3 regions of the Enterobacter sp. JS8-1 genome follow, and region 3 is predicted to be linked to each of the others. Evidence: riboswitches for the same ligand, from Rfam matches in the RefSeq annotation. Region 3 holds a riboswitch; each other region holds the start of a gene.
The links. Region 3 has a riboswitch for thiamine pyrophosphate ahead of thiM (hydroxyethylthiazole kinase). Riboswitches for the same ligand answer to the same signal wherever they lie in the genome.
Positions count from the first base shown of each region.

Region 1: it holds a riboswitch for thiamine pyrophosphate, as region 3 does, so the genes downstream of both, thiC (phosphomethylpyrimidine synthase ThiC) here and thiM (hydroxyethylthiazole kinase) in region 3, are expected to answer to the same signal.
Region 2: it holds a riboswitch for thiamine pyrophosphate, as region 3 does, so the genes downstream of both, thiB (thiamine ABC transporter substrate binding subunit) here and thiM (hydroxyethylthiazole kinase) in region 3, are expected to answer to the same signal.

Region 1 covers NZ_CP185805.1:233,241-241,207, forward strand. The annotation lists gene ACOQH0_RS01150 (sensor domain-containing diguanylate cyclase) at 1-819, opposite strand, end outside; gene thiH (2-iminoacetate synthase ThiH) at 1,154-2,287, opposite strand; gene thiG (thiazole synthase) at 2,287-3,054, opposite strand; gene thiS (sulfur carrier protein ThiS) at 3,056-3,256, opposite strand; gene thiF (thiazole biosynthesis adenylyltransferase ThiF) at 3,240-3,995, opposite strand; gene thiE (thiamine phosphate synthase) at 3,988-4,623, opposite strand; gene thiC (phosphomethylpyrimidine synthase ThiC) at 4,623-6,518, opposite strand; TPP riboswitch at 6,597-6,706, opposite strand; gene ACOQH0_RS01185 (Rsd/AlgQ family anti-sigma factor) at 6,761-7,258, opposite strand; gene nudC (NAD(+) diphosphatase) at 7,354-7,967, shown strand, end outside.
Region 2 covers NZ_CP185805.1:736,471-744,437, reverse strand. The annotation lists gene leuC (3-isopropylmalate dehydratase large subunit) at 1-146, shown strand, start outside; gene leuD (3-isopropylmalate dehydratase small subunit) at 157-762, shown strand; gene ACOQH0_RS03575 (sugar efflux transporter) at 1,029-2,207, opposite strand; gene sgrT (glucose uptake inhibitor SgrT) at 2,328-2,480, opposite strand; gene sgrR (HTH-type transcriptional regulator SgrR) at 2,569-4,224, shown strand; TPP riboswitch at 4,261-4,361, shown strand; gene thiB (thiamine ABC transporter substrate binding subunit) at 4,393-5,376, shown strand; gene thiP (thiamine/thiamine pyrophosphate ABC transporter permease ThiP) at 5,352-6,962, shown strand; gene thiQ (thiamine ABC transporter ATP-binding protein ThiQ) at 6,946-7,647, shown strand; gene ACOQH0_RS03545 (DedA family protein) at 7,770-7,967, opposite strand, start outside.
Region 3 covers NZ_CP185805.1:3,174,382-3,182,348, reverse strand. The annotation lists gene ACOQH0_RS15150 (diaminobutyrate--2-oxoglutarate transaminase) at 1-747, opposite strand, end outside; gene ACOQH0_RS15145 (hypothetical protein) at 1,061-1,498, opposite strand; gene ACOQH0_RS15140 (hypothetical protein) at 1,508-1,732, opposite strand; gene ACOQH0_RS15135 (YadA-like family protein) at 1,913-3,019, opposite strand; TPP riboswitch at 3,727-3,823, shown strand; gene thiM (hydroxyethylthiazole kinase) at 3,859-4,629, shown strand; gene thiD (bifunctional hydroxymethylpyrimidine kinase/phosphomethylpyrimidine kinase) at 4,626-5,426, shown strand; gene ACOQH0_RS15120 (GntR family transcriptional regulator) at 5,469-6,215, shown strand; gene ACOQH0_RS15115 (PfkB family carbohydrate kinase) at 6,189-7,142, opposite strand; gene ACOQH0_RS15110 (ADP-ribosylglycohydrolase family protein) at 7,139-7,967, opposite strand, start outside.

The sequences.
Region 1 (7,967 bases), 1.9 Mb from region 3:
CCGATAAATAACAAACCAGTCCGGGTTGGTGAAGGAGTAGTAGTAGTACCAGGATTTGCTTTTTGGATCGAATAAATGGCCTTCGCCGCTGGTCATTTTGTCCATCAGCGCTTCGCTGACGTATGGTTTAAAGAGTGCGCCCGTGTCCGGGTGAAGTACCACGGCACCATCGCGTTCGACGACGAAAAATTCACCCTGTACGGGTGCCACCATTTGACGGAGGGTGTATCCCATAGAGGTTAAATCGAGATGAAAAGCGAGCGTTCCCTTCAGCCTGCCTTCAGGTGAAATCACCGGTTTGTAGAGGGTGACGGTTGGGTGGTCGGTGAAGTAGTCCATATAGGGGCTGGTATAGTGGCTAAAGATACTGGCCTCTGCCTGGCCTATAAACCACGGGCGGGTTCGCGCGTCGAATGTCTTGCTCTTTTCCGTTGGAAGCACTTCCGGCGCGCGCAGATAATGCCCCTGCGTGTCCGTCAAAGAGATGGACGACACGGTCGGCATCAGGTTTTGCAAATGCATTAACATCTGCAGCCCTTGTGCCGGATCGACGTTGATTGTCTGATTCAGCCGGTCATTGCGCGCAAAATACATCGCTGCACGCCCCAGAATATAGTCGTTTTCACGCAGGATGGATTCGGTATAGTTCACCGCCAGGTTATGGGTGAAATTACCATTAATCTTATGATAATCCTCCAGAAAATCCTTTCTCTGAGAAAGCGTAATCAACACGGCGATCAGCGCGAAGCTGCAGAGGATCCCCGCAAAGCTGACCATAATCGGCCGGGTGAAAGAGAGCTTTTTACTGTGAAGTGCCATGAGCTGTAGATTAATCCAGATGATGAATACGTTACGCCTGCTGATATTCTCTCAGCTTAGTCGCTGTCCTGAGGTTGGTAGCGAATTATACGGAACAGGATTTCAGGCGAGATGATTTATCTTAAGAATCATTAAGAAATTACTCATTATTTTTATTTTCTCAACTTTTGTTATGTTTGGGCGGAGGCAGGGCGAAACGAGGAAGAAGCTTTTCGCCCTGGACAGCATCCGTTGCTGACGAAAGCAGAATAGAAAAACCGGGCACCTGTTCACAACTGCCCGGTGTTTATCTCAGAAGACGCCTCGTCATTTTTTTACGTAGTTGCAGCACATTTCAACGTAATTGCGAGGCGCGTCCCAGCCAGCTGTCCCAGTCTTTCCAGACAGGCTGAAGCCCCTGGGCGATCAGCGCTTCAGCGACGGCTTCCGGACGTCGAGCATCGTGTGGCGCAAACTGCTCCAGCTCCGAACGATCGTCGGCGTAACCGCCCGGCTGCGTTTTGGAAAACGCGCTGACGTTGTTAATCGCAAGCGGGATAACGCGATCGCGAAACGCCGGGGACTCACGCGTTGAGAGCGATAATTCAACGTCCGGGGCGAGCAGGCGGAACGCGCAGATAGTTTGTACCAGCTGGCGCTCATCCATCACCGAGGCCGGTTCGACTCCGCCTGTACACGGACGCAATCTGGGGAAAGAGATGGAGTAGCGACTCTGCCAGTAATGCTGCTGGAGCCACAGCAGATGTTCCGCCACCAGATAGTTATCCACTCGCCAGTTGTCTGAAAGCCCCGTCAGTGCGCCGAGGCCGATTTTGTCGATCCCGGCGCGTCCAAGCCTGTCCGGCGTTTCCAGCCGGAAGAAAAAGTCCTGTTTTTTCCCCTTCAGGTGATGCCGGGCGTACGTCGCCTCGTGGTAGGTTTCCTGGTAGACCATGACCCCGTCCAGCCCAAGCGTTTTCAGTTCTGCGTACTCGTCCTGAGACAGGGGCTGCACTTCCATCTGCAACGATGCAAACTCACGGCGAATAGCCGGAAGATGCTGACGGAAATAGTCCATTCCCACCTTCCCCTGATGTTCGCCCGTGACCAGCAGAAGATGCTCAAAGCCCATTTCACGAATGGCCGCACACTCGCGCGCAATCTCACCTTCATCGAGCGTTTTACGCTTAATGCGGTTGCTCATGGAGAAGCCGCAGTAGGTGCAGTCGTTGGCGCACAGGTTTGAGAGGTAGAGCGGCACGTAGAAGCTCACCGTGTTGCCAAAGCGCTGGCGGGTGAGCCGCTGCGCGCGCTGCGCCATCGGCTCAAGGTAGGCGCTGGCCGCCGGTGAAAGCAGGGCCATCATGTCTTCGCGGGTCGGATGACGCGCGTTTAACGCACGCTCGACATCCGCAGCCGTTTTGCTGTTGATGCGCAGGGCAATATTGTCCCAGTGGATCTGCCGCCAGCGATCGGTAAACGTGGTCATCAGAGCGCCTCCAGGAAACCGGTCAGCGGGCTGGTGGCCTGCGCCTGAACACTGCGGGAGCCGGGGCCAGATTGCCGTGCCAGCAAACCTGACTCCACCGCCAGGCGAAACGCACGCGCCATCATGACCGGATCGTCAGCCACCGCAATAGCCGTGTTCACCAGCACCGCGTCGGCACCCATCTCCAGCGCCTGCGCGGCATGGCTTGGCACGCCAATGCCCGCATCCACCACTACCGGTACGTTGGCCTGTTCGATGATGATCTCCAGCATCGCCCGGGTTTCCAGCCCCTGGTTGGAGCCGATGGGGGCGCCCAGCGGCATGACGGCGGCGCAGCCGACCTCTTCCAGCCGTTTACACAGAACCGGGTCGGCGCCGCAGTAAGGCAGGACGATAAATCCCTGTTGCACCAGCTTTTCTGCTGCTTTCAGCGTTTCAATCGGGTCGGGCAGCAGCCAGCGCGCATCCGGGTGAATTTCCAGCTTCAGCCAGCGGGTGCCGAGCGCTTCACGCGCCAGCTGTGCGGCGAAAATCGCCTCTTCGGCTGTTTTCGCACCGGAGGTATTCGGTAAAAGCGTAACGCCTGCCTCCAGTAAAGGCGCAAGAATGGCATCGTTATGCTGGCGAAGGTCCACGCGCTTCATCGCCAGCGTCGCCAGCTGGCTGCCGCTTTCACGGATGGCATCCACCATCAGCTGCGGCGAGGTGAATTTTCCAGTTCCTGTAAACAGATGCGAATCAAAAACTTTATCGGCAATACGTAACATTTCAGCCCCCTGCGATGACCTGAAACAGCAGGATCTGGTCGCCTTCATTGACCTGCTGATGTTCCCACTGCTCGCGCGGCAGGATCTGTTGATTGAGCGCCAGCGCCGTTCCCGGCTTGAGCTGGCGTAGCCTTTCGAGCAGCACGGCAACGGTAAGTCCGTCATCGCACTTCATTGGCTCATCGTTAAACAGAATGCGCATCGCGGCCTCCGCATACCGGGCAGCCGCTGGCGCGGTGCAAGGCCAGGTGACGCCAGCCGCTTGAGCGCGCATCAAACAGCCGCAGCGTATTACGTTCCGTCTCCATGCCGCTGAGCAGCTTGATGGCCTCCAGTGCCTGCAGCGTGCCCATCACACCAACGACTGGACCGAGAATGCCTGCGGTGCGGCAGTTACGCTCTGGCTCGGCATCGTCCGGCCACAGGCAGCGATAGCAGCCCTGCGCCCACGGAGGCGTCAGGACCATCATCTGTCCCCCGAAACCGACCGCGCTGGCGGTGATAAGCGGCGTGTTATGTGCCACACAGACGGCGTTAATCGCCTGACGCGTCGCCATATTGTCCGTGCAGTCCAGCACCACGTCGGCAAGGGCAACTTCACGCTGCAGGCGTTCACCACCGAGCCGCTCCTGCAGGGCAATCAGCTCGATGTCCGGGTTAAGCTGGTTCAGCCGCTGCCGGGCGATCTGCGCTTTAGGCTGGTCGATATCTTCCATGGTGAAAAGAATTTGCCGCTGCAGGTTGCTGAGATGTACCTCGTCGTCGTCGGCAAGCACCAGCGTGCCGACGCCCGCAGCCGCCAGATAAAGCGCGGCGGGCGCGCCTAAGCCGCCCAGACCGACAATCAGTACCCGGCTGGCGAGCAGTTTTTGCTGCCCGTCGATGGCGATATCTTCCAGCAGGATCTGACGGCTGTAGCGCATAAAATCACGATCATTCATCGCCTGCTCCTGCCACCTGTAACAGCTGTGCGGTTGCGGCCTGCCAGTCAGCGGCCTGGGTGATGGCGCTGACGACGGCGATACTGCCGACGCCGGTATCCAGCACCGACGGGGCACGTTCAAGGCTGATTCCGCCGATGGCGACGGTGGGGTAATCCGCCAGACGTTTAACATGACTCGCCAGCTGCGTCAGCCCCTGCGGTGCGGAGGGCATCTGCTTTGTTTGCGTCGGGAAGACGTGACCCAGCGCGACGTAAGAGGGACGGGCCGCCAGCGCCACGTCGATCTCCATGTCATCATGCGTTGAAACGCCAAGGCGTAGCCCGGCTTCACGGATAGCGCTCAGATCCGTTGTTTCCAGGTCCTCCTGACCCAGATGCACGCCATACGCCTGGTACTTAACGGCCAGCTGCCAGTAGTCGTTGATAAACAGGCGGGCGTTATGTCGATGCCCAAGCGCGACGGCGGCAACCACATCGGCTTCCACCTCGTCATCGCGTTTATCTTTGATGCGCAGCTGGAGAGTGCGAACGCCAGCCTTCAGCAGGCGCTCTATCCACTCCACGCTGTCCACCACCGGATAAAGCCCTAAGCGGAAGGGCACCGGGGGAAAATCGGGCTGGTACATTACGCCTCCTCTTTTTTGAGGTAAATTTCGCCGCCTTTGGCGCGGAAGGTTTCTGACATGTCCGCCATACCCACTTCGATGGTTTGCGCGGCGGCGTAGTCGCGCACCTCCTGGCTGATTTTCATCGAGCAGAATTTTGGCCCGCACATAGAGCAGAAGTGCGCGACTTTGCCCGACTCCTGCGGCAGGGTCTCATCGTGATAGGCGCGCGCGGTGAACGGATCCAGCGCCAGGTTGAACTGGTCTTCCCAGCGAAATTCAAAGCGTGCCTTCGACATGGCGTTATCGCGGATTTGCGCGCCCGGGTGGCCTTTCGCCAAATCCGCCGCGTGGGCGGCAATTTTGTAGGTGATCAGCCCCTGCTTAACGTCCTCTTTGTTAGGCAGGCCGAGGTGCTCTTTCGGCGTCACATAGCAGAGCATGGCGCAGCCGAACCAGCCGATCATCGCCGCCCCAATGCCTGACGTGAAGTGGTCATAGCCCGGCGCGATGTCGGTTGTCAGTGGCCCCAGCGTGTAAAACGGCGCTTCGTGGCAGTGCTCCAGCTCTTCGGTCATGTTGCGGCGGATCATCTGCATCGGCACGTGGCCTGGGCCTTCAATCATCACCTGCACGTCATACTCCCAGGCGATTTTGGTCAGCTCGCCCAGCGTGTGCAGTTCGGCAAACTGCGCTTCGTCATTCGCGTCGCGGATGGAGCCAGGACGCAGGCCGTCGCCCAGCGACAGAGAGACATCATACGCGGCGCAGATTTCGCAAATCTCGCGGAAGTGTTCGTAGAGGAAGTTTTCCTGATGATGGGACAGGCACCACTTCGCCATGATGGAACCGCCTCGCGAGACGATGCCGGTCAGACGTTTCGCCGTCATCGGCACGTAGCGCAGCAGCACGCCCGCGTGAATGGTGAAGTAGTCCACGCCCTGTTCCGCCTGCTCCAGCAGCGTGTCGCGGAAGGCTTCCCAGGTGAGGTCTTCGGCAATGCCGTTGACCTTTTCCAGCGCCTGATAAATCGGGACGGTGCCAATCGGTACCGGGCTGTTACGCAGGATCCATTCGCGGGTTTCGTGAATATAGCGGCCGGTGGAGAGGTCCATTACCGTGTCCGCACCCCAGCGCGTGGACCAGACCAGCTTTTCCACCTCTTCTTCGATGGAAGAGGTCACGGCCGAGTTGCCGATGTTAGCGTTGACCTTCACCAGGAAGTTGCGGCCAATAATCATCGGCTCGGATTCCGGGTGGTTAATGTTGGCGGGGATAATGGCGCGACCGGCAGCCACTTCGTCACGCACAAATTCCGGCGTGATGTTCTCCGGCAGACGAGCGCCAAAGCCTTCACCCGGATGCTGATAGCGCAGTATTTCGCTACGGATGCGCTCACGACCCATGTTTTCGCGGATGGCGATGAACTCCATCTCCGGCGTGACGATGCCCTGGCGCGCGTAGTGCAGCTGGGTCACGCATTTACCCGCTTTAGCGCGTTTTGGCGTCAGCAGGCCGGTAAAGCGCAGCTCGTCCAAACCGTCGTCGGCCAGGCGTTCTTTGGTGTAAGCAGAGCTTTGCTCGTTTAGCGCTTCGCTGTCATTACGCGCGTCAATCCACGGCTGGCGCAGCTTTGCCAGACCCTGCTGGACGTTAATTGCCACATCGGGATCGCCATACGGACCGGAGGTGTCGTATACCGGCACGGCTTCGTTGTCTTCGAACTGCGGATCCTCTTTGCTGCCGCCGATAAGCGTCGGGCTGAGCTGGATCTCACGCATCGGGACGCGAATATCGGCCTGCGAGCCGGAAATGTAGATACGTTTAGAGTTCGGGAAAGCAGTGCCTTCCAGGGTGTCGATGAAGTGTTGGGCCTGCGCGCGCTGTTCGCGGCGGGTCAGTTTTGCAGTAGACATAGCTCATTCCAAAAGTGAAGGACATGGCTTGTCAGACGACGGATGAAGCAAGAGAGGATCGCCCTCAGGCGATACAACAGCTGTTTGACTCTTGTTCCCTTCGCAGGTATTAGCCTGATCAGGTTCCGCGGATCCCGAATTAACGGTCTCAGCCCGTGCTTTCACACTGGGCACTCCGACAAGAAAAATCCCCCTCGTGAGAGGGGCGAATGGTTGTAAATTACTCGTTAACGATTAAGAACTCAAGCAGGGCGCGCGACGTTCTCTTCATTGCTGGTATTCACGTCATTGTCCAGCACGAGGGCGATCAGCTTATCTTCCAGCGTGAATCGCTCCTCCAGCGCTTCACCGAGATCGGACAGCGCCTGCTGAAACTCAAGATAGTTATCGTGATCGATGGCGTTCTCGAGCGTGGAATCGTAGTAATCCATGATCTGCTGGGTGTTGGCTTCCAGCAACGGATAGAGTTTGCTGGCCGCTAAATACGGTGTTGTCCCTTCCATTTCGCGGATAATGCGTTCATAAATATTGAAATGGCCGTCGGACAGGTAGTCGACCAGGCTCTGGCAAAAATCATCCAGCGCTTTTTCATTCAGCCGCATAAACGATTCTTTGCCAGGCTTAATACCGACCAGATTGTAATAAGCCACGAGTAGATGCTTGCGCACATGCAGCCAGCGATCCACCAGTTTGTTACTTCCTCTAACGCGCTCAGTCAGGCTTTCCAGCTGGTTTAACATGGTCGACTCCGCAAGGTATAGGATTGAATCTGCTTATCCAAAATGTAACCACAATGCTAACAACATGTCAGTGAAGCGAAGGTAGTGCAATAGATATGGATCGTATTATTGAAAAATCAGATCTGGGTTGGTGGATCGTCAGTCACGAACAAAAATTATGGCTGCCCGCCGGGGAAATCCCCCATGGCACGGCGGAAACGTTCGATCTTGTCGGACAAACCGCGCTGTGGATCGGCGAGTGGCAGGGCGAGCCGGTGTGGTTGATCCAACAGGCGCGTCGCCAGGATATGGGGTCTGTGCGGCAGGTGCTGGATCAGGATGTCGGGCTGTTCCAGCTGGCGGGGCGCGGCGTGCAGCTGGCGGAGTTTTACCGCTCGCATAAATACTGCGGCTACTGCGGTCATACCATGCACCCGAGCAAAACCGAGTGGGCGATGCTCTGCAGCCACTGCCGCGAGCGCTACTATCCTCAGATTGCACCCTGCATTATCGTCGCTATCCGTCGGGAGGATTCCATCCTGCTGGCGCAGCATACTCGTCATCGCAACGGCATTCACACCGTACTGGCCGGGTTCGTCGAAGTAGGCGAAACGCTGGAGCAGGCGGTGGCGCGCGAGGTGATGGAAGAGAGCAGTATTAAGGTGAAGAACCTGCGCTACGTCACCTCCCAGCCCTGGCCGTTCCCGATGTCGCTGATGACCGCGTTTAT
Region 2 (7,967 bases), 2.4 Mb from region 3:
ATCCGGGCGAGCGCTGCGCATCCACCAGCAACCGTAACTTTGAAGGCCGTCAGGGCCGAGGTGGGCGCACCCATCTGGTCAGCCCGGCAATGGCCGCCGCTGCAGCAGTTACCGGTCATTTCGCCGATATTCGCAGCCTCAAATAAGGAGACAATCATGGCAGAGAAATTTACCCAACATACAGGCCGGGTTGTCCCGCTGGACGCCGCTAACGTCGATACTGATGCGATCATTCCTAAGCAATTTTTACAGAAAGTAACGCGTACCGGTTTTGGTGCACACCTGTTCAACGACTGGCGTTTCCTGGACGATAAGGGCGAAGTACCTAATCCGGAATTCGTGCTGAATTTTCCGGAATACAAAGGCGCCTCCATTTTGCTGGCGCGGGAAAACTTTGGCTGCGGTTCATCCCGTGAACATGCGCCGTGGGCGCTCACGGACTACGGCTTTAAAGTGGTCATTGCCCCGAGCTTCGCGGATATCTTCTACGGCAACAGCTTCAACAACCAGTTGCTGCCGGTCACACTGAGCGATGAACAGGTCGATGAGCTGTTTGCGCTGGTGCAGGCAAATCCGGGCATATCGTTTGAAGTTGATCTGGAAGCGGAAGTGGTGAAAGCCGGGGATAAGACCTACAGCTTCAGCATTGATGCGTTCCGCCGTCACTGCATGCTGAACGGTCTCGACAGCATTGGTTTAACTCTCCAGCACGAAGACGCTATCTCAGCGTACGAGAAAAAACAGCCTGCGTTTATGGGCTAAAGGCAATGGCCCGTAAAAAGCGGGCCATTGATTTGACTACGTTTTGGCATTCCAGCCTCCTTATTGCTTTTCGGCAATGAAGAGACTAACCTCGCAATGTCGGTCGTGAAGTTAGTCTCCCCATCAATTTTTTGATGTGGGACTCTCCACTGTTTGCCTCTTGCGAAAGCCTGAGGCAAACAGCCTCAAGCACCCGCCACGCACTCTATTCTCCTTCCAGGTACCTGTCAGAAAGTCGTTTCATTTCGTGAAGCCGCCTTCCAGAATCAGACATCCTTAACCCGGCAAGTCAGCCCAAGCGTAACCACCGAAATCGCGGCAATCATCCAGTAAACTGAGCCATGCCCGTAACTTTGCGCCAGCGCCCCCTGAATCACCCCTGCCAGAATAACGCCCGTTGAAATGCTGTTGGTGAAAAGCGTGGTTGCAGAGCCAGCGCGGCCCGGCATTAAATCCTGGAACCAGAGCATGCCGATCCCGGCAACAATCCCAATAAACACGGCGTTAAACAGCTGCAGCGCCAGCAACGCTTCACGTGAATGGAAAAGAATCAGCCCCGCGTAGAACAGCACCCCGGCCGCCACGGCGACAATCATCATCCGACGCTTTCCGAATCGCTTAACGTAGTATCCCGCCAGAATCATTGCCGGAATCTCCAGCCCGGCGGCGGTCCCCATCAGGATCCCCGCGAGCTTGTCCGGTAAACCCAGATCGCTGCTGATCCACAGCGGCATATCAATGATATACATGGTGTTGCAGGTCCACATCAGCGTGGAGGCAATAAACAGCATGCGGACGTTTTTGTCCTGCCAGCCGCTCACCTGGGTGACAGGTGTATCCATCGTCTGTTCGACACGCGCCACAGACGGCAGCGCGAAGGCAATCAATGCCAGACTGATGACAAAAATCCCGGCGGCAATGGAGAACATGGTGGTGAAGCCGTAGTTCAATGCCAGCATGAAGGCCAGCGGCGGTCCAATGACCCACGCCAGCGAGAGCTGCGCGCGCATCACGGAGCTAAACATCACCACTTCCCGCGCCGAGCTATCGGCGTATTCGCGAGCCAGCGCGAACAGCTGCGGCATGGCAGTGTTCGCCAGTGACGCCAGCAGCACGCCGCAGGTAATGAGGGTCAAATAATGACGGTTAAAGGCAAACAGCAGCGCGTTGCCTACGGCCATCACACAGCAAAAGAGGATCAGCTTGCGCCTGTCACCCTGACTGTCGGATCGTTTTGCCAGCCACAGGCTGACCAGGATCCCGGCAATGGCGTTGACGGTATAAAACAGCCCCACCCAAAACGGCTGAGCCCCCACCTCGCGGCTGAGAAACAGGCTCAGCGTCGGTGCCTGAAGCGCCCCCGCCACGCCCATCATAAAGGCGACCAGCATAAAAGCGGCATACACGCCGTTCAGGCGTCGCCCCATCGTCATCAACCACAGCATGCGCAAATCCTTGTGAAAGCGAATCGAAATTGGGTGAAATAGTAAACGAAAAAAGCCAGCAAAAACATTTTGCTGGCGGGTGATTAGCACCAATACTCAGTCACACATGATCGAGGCGAGTTAGCGAGAAGAGGTCGGTTTCGTAACGTCCCACTGCATCAATTCTTCTAACGTTTTCAGCCGTTGCTCTGCACACTGGCGGGCCAGCCAGGACAGTCCTTTTGTCGCTGAAAAGTACTGCTGATAAAACTGACGTGCGGTAGACCTCTTCATAATTTACCTCCTCACTTCATCGGGAAGAATTATTGTCCTAATATAGGGATTAATAAATTGCTGGTTTTTTGTCAGGAGTTCCCCTTTTATGCCTTCTGGTCGTCTGCAACAACAATTTATCCGCCTCTGGCAGTGCTGTGAGGGGCAATCGCAGGAGACCACGCTGAACGAGCTGGCTGACCTGCTCAACTGTTCGCGCCGACACATGCGCACGCTGCTCAACACCATGCAGCAGCAGGGCTGGCTAAACTGGGAAGCCGAAGCGGGACGCGGCAAGCGCTCGCGCCTGACGTTCCTCTACACCGGACTGGCGCTGCAGCAGCAGCGGGCGGAAGACCTGCTGGAGCAGGACCGCATCGAGCAGCTGGTACAGCTGGTGGGCGACAAAGCCGCCGTGCGCCAGATGCTGGTTTCCCATCTGGGGCGCAGCTTTCGTCAGGGCCGCCATATTCTGCGGGTACTTTACTACCGTCCGATGAAAAATCTGTTGCCCGGCACGGCGTTACGGCGATCTGAAACCCATATGGCCCGGCAAATCTTCAGCGGGCTGACGCGGATAAATGAGGAAAACGGGGAACTGGAAGCCGATATCGCGCACCACTGGCAGCAACTCTCTTCACTCCACTGGCGCTTTTTTTTACGCCCCGGCATCCATTTTCATCATGGCCGCGAGCTGGAAATGAGCGACGTCATCTCTTCTCTGGAACGCGCCCGCAAGCTCCCCCTTTACTCACATATTTCGCGCGTCCACTCCCCTACGGCGTGGACGCTGGATATTGAACTGTCGCAGCAGGATAAGTGGCTCCCCTGGCTGCTGGGCTATGTGCCGTCGATGATTTTGCCCGGCGAGTGGGAATCGCTGAATAATTTCGCCAGCCAGCCAATTGGTACCGGCCCTTATGCCGTCTCCCGAAACAACAGCAACCAGCTGAAGATCCGCGCCTTTGATGACTATTTTGGCTATCGGGCGCTGATCGACGAAGTGAACGTGTGGGTATTACCGGATCTCAATGAAGAGCTGAGCGCAGGGCTGACGCTGGAAGGGCCGACGACAGGGGAAAAGGCCGTCGAGAGCCGCCTTGAAGAGGGCTGTTATTATCTGCTGTTTGACCGCCGCACCCATCGCGGCGCAAATCCTCAGGTGCGTGAGTGGATCAGCCACATTCTGGCCCCCGCGAATCTGATTTATCATGCCGACGTTCAGTATCAGGCCTGGTGGTTCCCGGCCTACGGCCTGCTTCCACGCTGGCACCACGCTCGTCCAGCGCGTAGCGAAAAGCCCGCAGGGCTGGAGTCCATCACCCTGACCTACTACCGCGAGCATGTGGAGCATCGTTTTATCGCCAGAATCATGACCCGACTGCTGGCGGCCGAAGGGGTAACGCTGGAGGTCAAAGAAGTTGACTATGACGAATGGCACCAGGGAGATATCACCAGTGATATCTGGCTGAACAGCGCCAACTTCACCCTGCCGCTCGATTTTTCGCTCTTCTCGCACCTGTATGAAGTCCCGCTGATCCAGCACTGCATCGATCGAGACTGGCAGCAGGACGCCGCCTTGTGGCGCGCGGGCGAGATGAATTTAGCCACGTGGTGCCAGGCGTTACTTGCCGAACAGGCGATCGTGCCGCTGATCCACCACTGGCTGATGATCCAGGGACAGCGCAGCATGCGCGGCCTGCGGATGAATACCCTGGGCTGGTTTGATTTTAAATCCGCCTGGTTTGCACCACCGGAGCCATAACGCTTTCGTAATATTCACCAAATCATTACAATAGCGCCGTTCTCAACGGGGTGCTGCATCACTGATGTGCGCTGAGATAATACCCGTCGAACCTGATCCGGATAACGCCGGCGAAGGGATTTGAGGCTGTCGCTCAAAATCCTTTGCCACTCAACTTTGAGGTGCAAAGTGTTAAAAAAAGTGCTCCCCCTGCTGGCGCTGTTTGCGCTGCCTGCTTTTGCGAAGCCCGTCCTGACGGTCTACACCTATGACTCCTTCTCTGCCGACTGGGGCCCTGGCCCGGTAGTCAAAAAAGCCTTTGAAGCCGACTGCAACTGCGAGCTGAAGTTCGTCGCGCTGGAAGATGGCGTGTCGCTGCTCAACCGCCTGCGTATGGAAGGGAAAAACAGCAAGGCTGACGTAGTGCTCGGGCTGGATAACAACCTGCTGGACGCCGCCTCGCAAACCAAACTGTTTGCCAAAAGCGGCGTCGCGGCAAATGCCGTTAACGTGCCTGGCGGCTGGAAAAACGACACCTTCGTGCCGTTCGATTACGGCTACTTTGCTTTTGTTTATGACAAAAATAAGCTGAAAAACCCGCCGAAAAGCCTGAAAGAGCTGGTCGAGAGCGAGCAGAAGTGGCGCGTGATTTATGAAGATCCGCGTACCAGTACGCCGGGGCTGGGCCTGCTGCTGTGGATGCAAAAGGTCTATGGCGATAAAGCGCCGGAAGCGTGGCAAAAACTGGCCGCCAAAACCGTCACCGTGACCAAAGGCTGGAGCGAAGCCTATGGCCTGTTCCTGAAAGGTGAAAGCGATTTGGTGCTGAGCTATACCACCTCTCCGGCCTACCACATCATCGCCGAGAAGAAAGACAACTACGCCGCGGCGAATTTTGCTGAAGGTCACTACCTGCAGGTGGAAGTGGCAGCGCGTACCGCTGCCAGCAAACAGCCGGAACTGGCCGAAAAGTTCCTGAAATTTATGGTTTCACCCGCGTTCCAGAACGCCATTCCCGCGGGCAACTGGATGTATCCGGTCACTAACGTTGCGCTGCCAGCAGGTTTCGATCGGTTGACCAAACCAACAACCTCGCTGGAGTTTACGCCGCAGCAGGTCGCCGCGCAGCGTGCCGCATGGGTAAGTGAATGGCAACGCGCCGTCAGCCGTTGATTCCCGGCTGGTTAATCCCCGGTCTGCTCGCCGCCCTGCTGATGGTGGCGGTCAGCCTGGGGGCATTCCTTGCACTGTGGTTTAACGCGCCGGAGAGTGACCTGCTCGCCCTCTGGCACGATAGCTACCTCTGGCACGTGATCCGGTTCTCCTTCTGGCAGGCGTTTCTTTCTGCCCTGCTCTCGGTGATCCCGGCCATTTTTCTTGCGCGAGCACTGTATCGGCGGCGTTTTCCCGGCAGGCAGGCGCTGCTGCGCCTGTGCGCCATGACGCTGATCCTGCCGGTGCTGGTAGCCGTATTTGGCATCCTGAGCGTGTATGGCCGTCAGGGCTGGCTGGCCTCGCTCTTTGCGTTTTCAGGGCTAGAGTGGACCTTCTCCCCCTACGGGCTGAAGGGCATTCTGCTCGCGCACGTCTTTTTCAATATGCCGATGGCGACGCGCCTCTTTTTGCAGGCGCTGGAAAACATACCCGGCGAACAGCGCCAGATTGCCGCCCAGCTTGGCATGCGCGGCGTGTCTTTCTTCCGCTTCGTGGAATGGCCGTGGCTGCGCCGCCAGATCCCGCCCGTGGCGGCATTAATCTTCATGCTCTGCTTTGCCAGCTTTGCCACCGTGCTGTCTCTCGGCGGCGGGCCGCAGGCCACCACCATCGAGCTGGCGATCTACCAGGCGCTGAGTTACGACTACGATCCGGGCCGCGCCGCGCTGCTGGCGATGGTGCAGATGATTTGCTGTCTCGCACTGGTGCTACTCAGCCAGCGGCTGAGTAAATCCCTTTCTCCCGGCAGTAATCAGATAGCAGGCTGGCGCGATCCGCAGGATAGCCTGCACAGCCGCGTCATCGATTTTATCCTGATTGCGTTGGCGCTCCTGCTACTGCTGCCGCCGCTTCTGGCCGTTATCATTGACGGACTGAACCTCAATCTTGTGTCCGTGTTGCAACAGCCCGTGCTCTGGCAGGCAACCTGGACCTCGGTACGCATAGCGCTGGCTGCCGGGCTGCTGTGCGTCATGCTGACCATGATGCTGCTGTGGAGCAGCCGCGAACTCTACGCGCGTCAGGCCCGTAAGGCCGGGCAAATGCTGGAGCTGACAGGCATGTTGATCCTGGCGATGCCGGGCATCGTGCTCGCGACGGGCTTCTTCCTGCTGTTCAACAGCACCATCGGCCTGCCGGAAAGCGCCGACGGCATTGTGATTTTCACCAACGCACTGATGGCTATTCCTTACGCGCTCAAAGTGCTGGAAAACCCGATGCGCGACGTGAACAGCCGCTACGGTTTGCTGTGTCAGTCGCTGGGCATGCAGGGCTGGCAGCGGCTGAAAGTGGTGGAACTCCGCGCCCTGAAACGTCCGCTCGCCCAGGCGCTGGCCTTTGCCTGCGTGCTGTCGATTGGGGATTTTGGCGTGGTGGCGCTCTTCGGTAATGAAGACTTCCGCACCCTGCCGTTCTGGCTTTACCAGCAAATTGGCTCCTACCGCAGCCAGGATGGGGCCGTCACGGCACTCTTACTGCTGCTGCTGTGCTTTGCGTTATTCACCGTTATCGAAAAACTTCCGGGGCGTGATGTTAGAACTGACTGATGTAACCTGGCTTTATCAGCATCTGCCGATGCGCTTCACGCTCTCCGTGCGTCAGGGGGAGATGATCGCCGTACTTGGCCCAAGCGGCGCGGGGAAAAGTACGCTGCTTAATTTGATTACCGGTTTTCTGCAACCGGCGAGCGGATCGATAGTGATTGAAAACCGGGACCATACCCGAACTCCGCCGGCAAAGCGTCCGGTCTCGATGCTGTTTCAGGAAAACAACCTCTTTAACCATCTGACAGTGCGACAAAACATCGCGCTGGGGATGCATCCGGGACTCAAGCTGAACGACGCCCAGCGCCAAAAGCTGGAGAGTATTGCCGCGCAAATGGGGATCGCCGGGTTCATCGACAGGCTGCCGGGTGAGCTTTCCGGCGGCCAGCGTCAGCGCGTGGCCCTGGCACGCTGTCTGGTGCGCGCGCAGCCGGTGCTGCTGCTGGATGAACCCTTCTCTGCGCTCGATCCTGCGCTGCGTCAGGAGATGCTCGCCCTGGTGCAGGACGTCTGCCAGCGCCAGCAGCTGACGATGCTGATGGTGTCGCACAGTATTGAGGATGCCGCGCGGATTGCGCCGCGATCGGTGGTCATTGCCGAAGGGCGTATTTTGTGGGATGGGAAAACAGAAGAACTGCTGAGTGGTAAAGCGGGGGCGTCTTCGCTTTTAGGTATTCGTGAGGTCTGATGCCCTCACCCTGGCCCTCTCCCACAGGGAGAGGGTACAAACATCAAAAACGGCAACCCGTTGCCGTTTTACTTCTACCTTATGCGGTCTGATGCCCTCTCCCACAGGAGAGGGAAAACACCTTAACGGCTCACCACTTTTAATAAAATCTCGCCGTACACCGGCATCAGCGGGTGGCGGATCAGCGCCACCAGCGCCACGACAGCCACACCCAGCGTCAGCGGGGCCAGCCAGAGCAGGCGAGTGCGCGGGAGATAACGCGTCAGGCGATCGACGTTGGCTTTCGCGCTGCGCCAAAGCCGCCAGCAGAGCCAGACCGC
Region 3 (7,967 bases):
GATGCGCTGCAGCCACTCAGCCGGAGCCGGGTTCACGCCGCCTTCGCCCTGAACGGCTTCCAGGATCACCGCCGCAGGTTTACGCACGCCGCTTTCAACGTCGTTGATCAGGTTATCGAAGTAGTAGGTCAGCGCTTTCACGCCCGCTTCACCACCGATACCCAGCGGGCAACGGTACTCGTGCGGATAAGGCATGAACTGAACTTCTGGCATCATACCGTCAACCGCTTCTTTCGGAGACAGGTTGCCGGTCACGGACAGTGCGCCGTGGGTCATACCGTGGTAACCACCAGAGAAGCTGATGATACCGCTACGACCGGTCACTTTTTTCGCCAGCTTCAGCGCCGCTTCAACGGCGTCAGCACCGGATGGACCGGTGAACTGCAGGCAGTACTCTTTGCCCTGACCAGGCAGCAGAGAGAGCAGGTATTCAGAAAACGCGTCTTTCAGAGGCGTAGTCAGATCCAGGGTATGTAACGGCAAGCCGCTGGTAATGACATTTTGGATGCTTTTCAGCACATCAGGATGGTTATGGCCAAGCGCAAGGGTCCCTGCGCCTGCTAAACAGTCAAGGTATTCTTTATTATCTGCATCGGTGATCCACACGCCTTCTGCTTTAGTGATCGCTAAAGGCAGTTTGCGCGGATAACTCCTGACGTTAGATTCAAACTCGGCCTGACGGGCCAGATAGGTTTCGTTGCTTTTGTGGGCATCTACGGTGTCAATACGGACTTTATCCGTCATCATATCACTCCTACAACCGCCGCTTCGTTATGAGCCACGATTGAATAAAAAGTTAAAAAACAGATGGGGGCCTGAAAAAAACGCCGCCAATATAGAGCCTTTTGCCACGGGGCTCAATGGTTAATTTGTTTACTGTTTTGTGGCAGAGGGCACAGGGGGAGGGTTATCCCCGTTTCCAGAAAGAAAGTTGCACTTTATGCACAATAAAAACAGCCGCTTATGATGGGTTTGTCAGAACTGTAAAAGTAGAGAAAAGAGTGTGACAAATCGTGCTTTTCGCTGTGGAAAAAGGAGGCACATGGCCTCCTTGAGCACGTTATTTCTGCCTGACCTGCAAAATGCCGTGGTCACGACCCTTAGTTTTATTCCAGGAGGCATCGGCAATACCGTTCTCATCAAGGCTAAACGATATAACAACGTCATTACCGTGAATTTCATAGAACGCCGCATTCAGACGTTTGACGGTGGCCTTTTTGCCATTAATGGTCGCACTAAAAAAGCCGTTGGAAATCGTGGCATTAACGGTCGGTGACGAAAAGGTGGCCGCACGCATCGGATCGTGAACGGTCGTCGTTTGGTCGTGTTGCGCCGCGTTTTCCGCTTTCGTTTTAGTGATATCGCAAGAGCCATCGCCTTCGCTTATCTGGGTGCATCCGGAACGCTCCAGCTGTGCGCGATAGTGGGCGTTAATCGCATGTGCCGGGGTCGCAGCGATTGCGAACAACAGAGTCATCACTGTTAACTGTGCTTTCATTATAAAACCTTAGTGGTGGTGAGCATGTTTATGTGCATTTTCTGTCGCTCTTGCCGCATTCGCATAAGCGGCAGAGAGCGAAGCGTTATTAATGCCTTGCTGTCTTTGCTGTTCGGACAAATAGCAGGTGTCATAACTTACGCCTTTCGCCGTGCAGTTTGCGATGCGCTGATCGGGCGATACGCACCCCGCAAGTATAAATATACCCGCCACGGTAATAATTAATTTTTTCATTTTATACCTTATAAACTACACAGATAATAAGATAAATACATCACGCCTATCCAAATCCCGACGCCAATTAGCATCAGGTACAGCACGGCTGAGATGAATATATATCTGGACATGTTTTTTGCTATCATCGAAATTCTTACCAGAGACGAGCGGGTTATATATGTATCAGCGGTGTTTTATTCAAAAACCGATCCCGATACCCGCGCCCATAGCAAGATCGTTATTTGTCGAATCGCTAATACCAGCTTTGATCACTGTATGTTCACCGGCATGGAGAGAAGTGCCAACGCTGATAGCTTGCTCATTCTTAAATGACCCTACACCAGCAGAGAACATCATAGCCTGATCTTTTTCGACCTGTGGCATTGATGCAATCGCAACGGCAGAGGCTACTCCACCACGCGCTTCTTTCTTGTTGTCGTCAACTTCATCCTTCAGGTTTTTAAATTGAGCATTGCTTGAAGATTGTGCTTGTGCAAATACTTGTTGAGCAGCTTTCAGATCTTTAGCTTGTGCTGTAGTTTGTGTATTAAGTGACTTAACAAGATTGATAGTTTTAGTATCAACTTCTTTCTTAGTGATGGTGGTGGTAACGCCGTTAGCGCCGTTCTTACCACTCACACCATCTTTACCATTCAACCCATTCTTACCATCTTTCCCGTTAACGCCGATTTTCCCGTCTATGCCGTCTTTACCTGCTTTACCGTCAATACCATTTTTACCATCAACACCATCAACACCATCTTTACCAGCAACACCCGCTACACCTTGTGCGCCTGTATCACCTTTCAAGCCCTGTAAACCCTGTAAACCCTGTACACCTTGCGCACCTGTAGCCCCATCTTTACCATCAATACCATCTTTCGGGGTAGGCTGGTTTTCCAGTGCTGTAATGCGGGTAGAGTTAGCATTAGCTGTATCTTGTGCAATCTGTGCTTTATCAGCAAGAAGCTGTTTCGCGCCTTGCAGGTCATTATTAATCAGAATCACAGCATCTTTAGTATCATTCACATCTTTGTTAGTAGCTGTGATTTGATTTTGAAGCCCTTTATCAGTTTGATGCAGAGTAGGGAGATCAGTAAACACGATACCAGCTACATCATTAGATAAGCCGTCTGTTTTACCCTGTAAGTTAGTGATTGCAGTTTCTACCGTTTCACCTGTAGCCATTTCAACATCGCTAGCAGGGGTAGCAGCATAAGCAATATTCATTGAACCAGCAAAAAGAGCACCAAAAACAGCACCAAAAACAGCAACAGCAATCACTGATTTATTAAGGGGTTTCATTGTAAAGACTCGCAATATTCTATAGATAAAATAAACGATAGTGTTATTACCAACGTTTGGTCTGGCAGAGCAAAAAGAGTAAGTTCAAGTATGTCAAATTTTGTAAAGAAACATCTATTTGTTTTGTGTGACGATGGTGAACTATAGATAATTTGCGCTTAAAATTATTGATTTAGGTCAAGTAAAGCACCAATAGCTAAAGTGGTATGTTGCAGTAAGTCTTTAATTTCTATTTGTTTATCAGTGATTTAATTTTTATCCGGAAAAGGTTCTAGTTAAGTTTATGATTGGAATGGAATTTTATTTCACTTTTTTAGGGGTTTTATTTTACTGCTTAGGTAGTGGAGTTGTTTAATGATTTATTTCATTTGAAACGAATAGATTTTAAAGGTGAAAGTAAACATTAAAATGCGCGCTGATTAATCGCGGTGATTAAAATTTACGTTTTAGGAATAATCCATGAGAGAGAGGGATATAACCGGAAAGATAAAAGAGAATCGTTAACTTCTTATACGTATCAACTGTGTTGCTTCTTATCGTCGCTCTAACTAATACCTTTCGGTACTATTAGTCTTTGGTGTTCGCCCCTGCCGGGCGTGATTCAGCTATTCCAGATGCGGTAAATCGAAAAATCTTGCACCCTGCCTACGGCCCCGGTTACACTAAATACTCACAAACTATTGATTTGTAATTAATTGTTTTATAAGTATTTTGACTCGGGGTGCCCTTCTTTGTGAAGGCTGAGAAATACCCGTATTACCTGATCTGGATAATGCCAGCGTAGGGAAGTCAGATGCCTTCCCGGTCATCGCTTCTTCACGCAAGGCAGGAGCGAAACCATGCAGCCTGACCTGCTCGATTTACACGTTTTACATCAGTTCCGAACCCGTTCCCCGCTCACGCACTGTATGACCAACGATGTTGTACAGACCTTCACGGCCAACGTGTTGCTGGCTCTCGGTGCATCGCCAGCGATGGTGATTGAGGCCGAAGAGGCCGAGCAGTTTGCTGACATCGCCGATGCGCTGCTGATTAACGTTGGCACGCTGACCGCACCGCGCGCCCAGTCGATGCGTCGGGCGATTGAAAGCGCGGTGGCGGCGGGTAAGCCCTGGACGCTCGACCCGGTTGCCGTTGGCGCGCTCGCGTTCCGTACCCGTTTTTGCCATCAAATCCTCGCTCTGAAACCCGCCGCGATCCGCGGTAACGCCTCTGAAATCCTTGCCCTTGCCGGGATGAGCGCGGGCGGGCGCGGCGTTGATACCACCGACACTGCAGCAAGCGCGGTGCCTGCCGCGCAGGCTTTGGCGCGTCAGACGAATGCAATTGTCGTGGTCACGGGAGAAGTGGATTACATCACCGATGGACAGCGCACGCGCACGGTAACGGGCGGTGACCCGCTGATGACGCGCGTGGTGGGCACCGGTTGCGCGCTCTCGGCTGTCGTGGCGGCGAGCTGCTCGCTGCCGGGCGACCGGCTGGATAACGTCACGGCTGCCTGCGGATGGATGAAGCGAGCTGGCTCAATCGCTGTTGCGCAGTCTCGTGGCCCGGGCAGTTTTGCCAGCGCGTTCCTGGATGCGCTCTACACGCTGGAGGAGCAGGCATGAAGCGGATTAACGCACTGACCATTGCCGGTACCGATCCCAGCGGCGGCGCGGGTATCCAGGCTGACCTGAAAACCTTCTCCGCGCTTGGCGCATACGGCTGTTCCGTCATTACCGCGCTGGTGGCGCAAAACACGCGCGGCGTGCAGTCGGTCTACCGTATCGAGCCGGATTTTGTTGCCACGCAGCTGGATTCGGTGTTCAGCGACGTGCGCATTGATACCACCAAGATCGGCATGCTGGCCGAAACGGACATTGTGGAAGCGGTGGCCGAGCGGCTTAAGCGTTATCAGGTGCAAAACGTGGTGCTGGATACCGTCATGCTGGCGAAAAGTGGCGACCCGCTGCTCTCTGCCTCCGCCGTGGAGACGCTGCGCACAAAGCTGCTGCCGCAGGTGGCGCTGATCACGCCCAATCTGCCGGAAGCCGCCGCGCTGTTGGGTGCCCCGCACGCGCAAAACGAACGTGAAATGAAAGCGCAGGGGAACGCGCTACTGGCGATGGGCTGCGGCGCGGTGCTGATGAAGGGCGGTCATCTTGATGATGTCGAAAGCCCGGACTGGCTCTTTACCCGCGACGGCGAAATGCGTTTTACCGCGCCGCGCGTGCAGACTAAAAACACCCACGGCACGGGCTGCACGCTCTCAGCCGCGCTTGCTGCGCTGCGTCCACGGCATGACAGCTGGGCCGATACGGTGGGCGAAGCTAAAATCTGGCTCTCCGCGGCGCTGGCAAAAGCCGATACTCTGGAAGTGGGTCACGGTATTGGGCCGGTTCATCATTTTCATGCGTGGTGGTAACCCAGTATACTGGCAGGAAACACCACGCCTGAGAAAACAGAGATGGAACAAGCGCATACCCGGTTAATCGCTCAACTGAATGAACGGATCGCCGCGCCGGACAACACGCCGCTGTACCTGAAATTTGCCGAAACGGTAAAAAATGCGGTGCGAAGCGGCATGCTGGAGCACGGGAATATTTTGCCCGGCGAGCGCGATCTGAGCCAGTTAACCGGCGTGTCGCGCATTACCGTGCGTAAAGCGATGCAGGCGCTGGAGGAAGAGGGCGTGGTCACGCGCTCCCGTGGCTATGGCACGCAAATCAATAACATCTTCGAGTATTCGCTGAAAGAGGCGCGCGGGTTCTCTCAACAGGTGGTCCTGCGCGGTCAAAAACCCAATACGCTGTGGGTCAACAAGCGGGTGGTGAAGTGTCCCGAAGAGGTGGCGAACCATCTTTCAATTCCCCCCGAGAGCGAGGTTTTCCTGCTCAAGCGTATTCGCTACGTTGACGATGACGCCGTCTCGATTGAGGAGTCCTGGGTGCCGACGGGATTTATCCACGACCCTGATGCGATTGGCGTCTCGCTTTACGATTACTTCCGCAGTCAGAATATTTTCCCGCAGCGTACCCGTTCGCGCGTGAGCGCCCGTATGCCGGACAGTGAATTTCAGGCGCACATTAAGATGGACGAAAAAATACCGGTGCTGGTGATCAAGCAGGTTGCGCTTGACCAACAGCACCGGCCAATTGAGTACAGCATCAGCTACTGCCGCAGCGATCTATACGTCTTTGTGTGCGAGGAGTAATTCGTCGCGAGTCGGTGCGCAATCGCCGCCGCGATGGCTGACCACCCAGGACGCCACGGCATTCCCCAGCAGAACCGCATCTGCCAGCGACCATCCCGCCGCCAGCCCGGCAAGCGTGCCGCCCGCGTGGCTGTCGCCTGCGCCAATGGTATCCACAACCGTAGCCGGAAATGCCGAAACCACGCCCGAGACGTCACCGTCATACCACGCGGCACCGTCTTTATCATGGCGCACAATCAGCGCGGCACCGAAACGCTGCTGCCACTGCGTGCCGAGGGTTTCCACTTCAACACCCAGTCTTTCTGCGGCAAGCTCCGCCTCCTGGCGATTGAGCGACACAATTGGTCTGCAGGCCATAATCCGCGCCATCAGGGCGTCGGGGATATCCGCGATGCGGGGACCGAAATCGATAAATGCCGTCACGTGCTGCAACCCCTCCAGCCAGCGTGTCAGCAGCTCGCCGCACGGCGAGGCCAGCTGATAGCCGGATAAATAGACCAGGCTGTTTTGCGGAACGTGAAGCGCATCCAGCCAGCGCTGCTGCCACTGGTTCTCCACGCCGCTAAAGGACATAAAGGTGCGCTCGCCGTCTGGCTCCACCAGCGCCAGACACCAGCCGTTATCACCCGTATCGGCTTCCACCGCGCTGTGCAGATCCTGCTTCGCCATGGCGTTGCGAATAATATCCGCCCACACACCGTGGCCGACGGGCAGGGCATTTTGCGCCGCAATACCGAGCCGTTTCAGGGCGATGGCGATATTGAGCGCGCAGCCACCGATATTGACGCCCTGCTGTTTAAGCTCGATATCACACCCGCGCCAGGGCAGGGCGTAAGCGTCGGCGATGACGTCTATCACCGCCGCGCCCAGCACCGTCACCGGGCGCGTGGCGTGCAAGGTTTCAAGGCGCTGAGCCAAAGACGTCATATGCCCTCCCGTTGCTCCCGATAGTGCAGGAGTTTTTCGCAGTAGTGACCGAAATCGAGCTGGTTAACGGCGTCGAGTTCGGCCTTCAGCGTCGGGTCAATGGCCTGCACGCCGTGCAATGCGCCGCATATTGCTGTGGCCATTGCGCCAATGGTGTCGGTATCGCCGCCCAGGTTGGCGCATAAAATGGCGCAGCGGTTTGGGTCAGTTCCCGCCAGTTCGACCATCGCAATGGCCGCCGGAACGGATTCGAGGGTGCTGGTTCCGGCACCCACGAGCTGATACACCTGCTCGCTGGCGGACTCAATCCCGTTGGCTTCTCGTACGGTTTTCAGCGCGAGTTCAATACGCGCCGCGAGTGACGCGCTGAAGGTGGTGGTTTTCGCCTCCTGCGCAAAGCGGGCGATCCCCGGCAGGGCATCAACGATGTTCTGCCAGCTTTCGCCGTCGACGGCGCGGGAAATCGACCAGGCAATCACCACCGCACCGGCAATGGCGAGATCGGATTTATGGGTCGGGCTGGAGGCCAGCGCCACCTGCTCAACAAAATGCTCCAGACGCGTGGCCGGGAGCAGGCAGCCCAGCGGAGAGGCGCGCATCGCCGCCCCGTTGGTCACGCCGTTGTTTTCCAGTTCGCTCACCGGCTTGCCGTCGCGAATGGCGTTGAGGGCAATTTTCGAGGTGGGGCCGAGCACGTTCTTATTAAACGCGTCGAAATCCAGCGCCCAGCGAAGAATATGCTTGCCGATAACGTCCGCGTTAATCTGCCCGTCGCACTCGATAATCGCATCCGCCAGACAGAGCGCCATCGAGGTATCGTCGGTG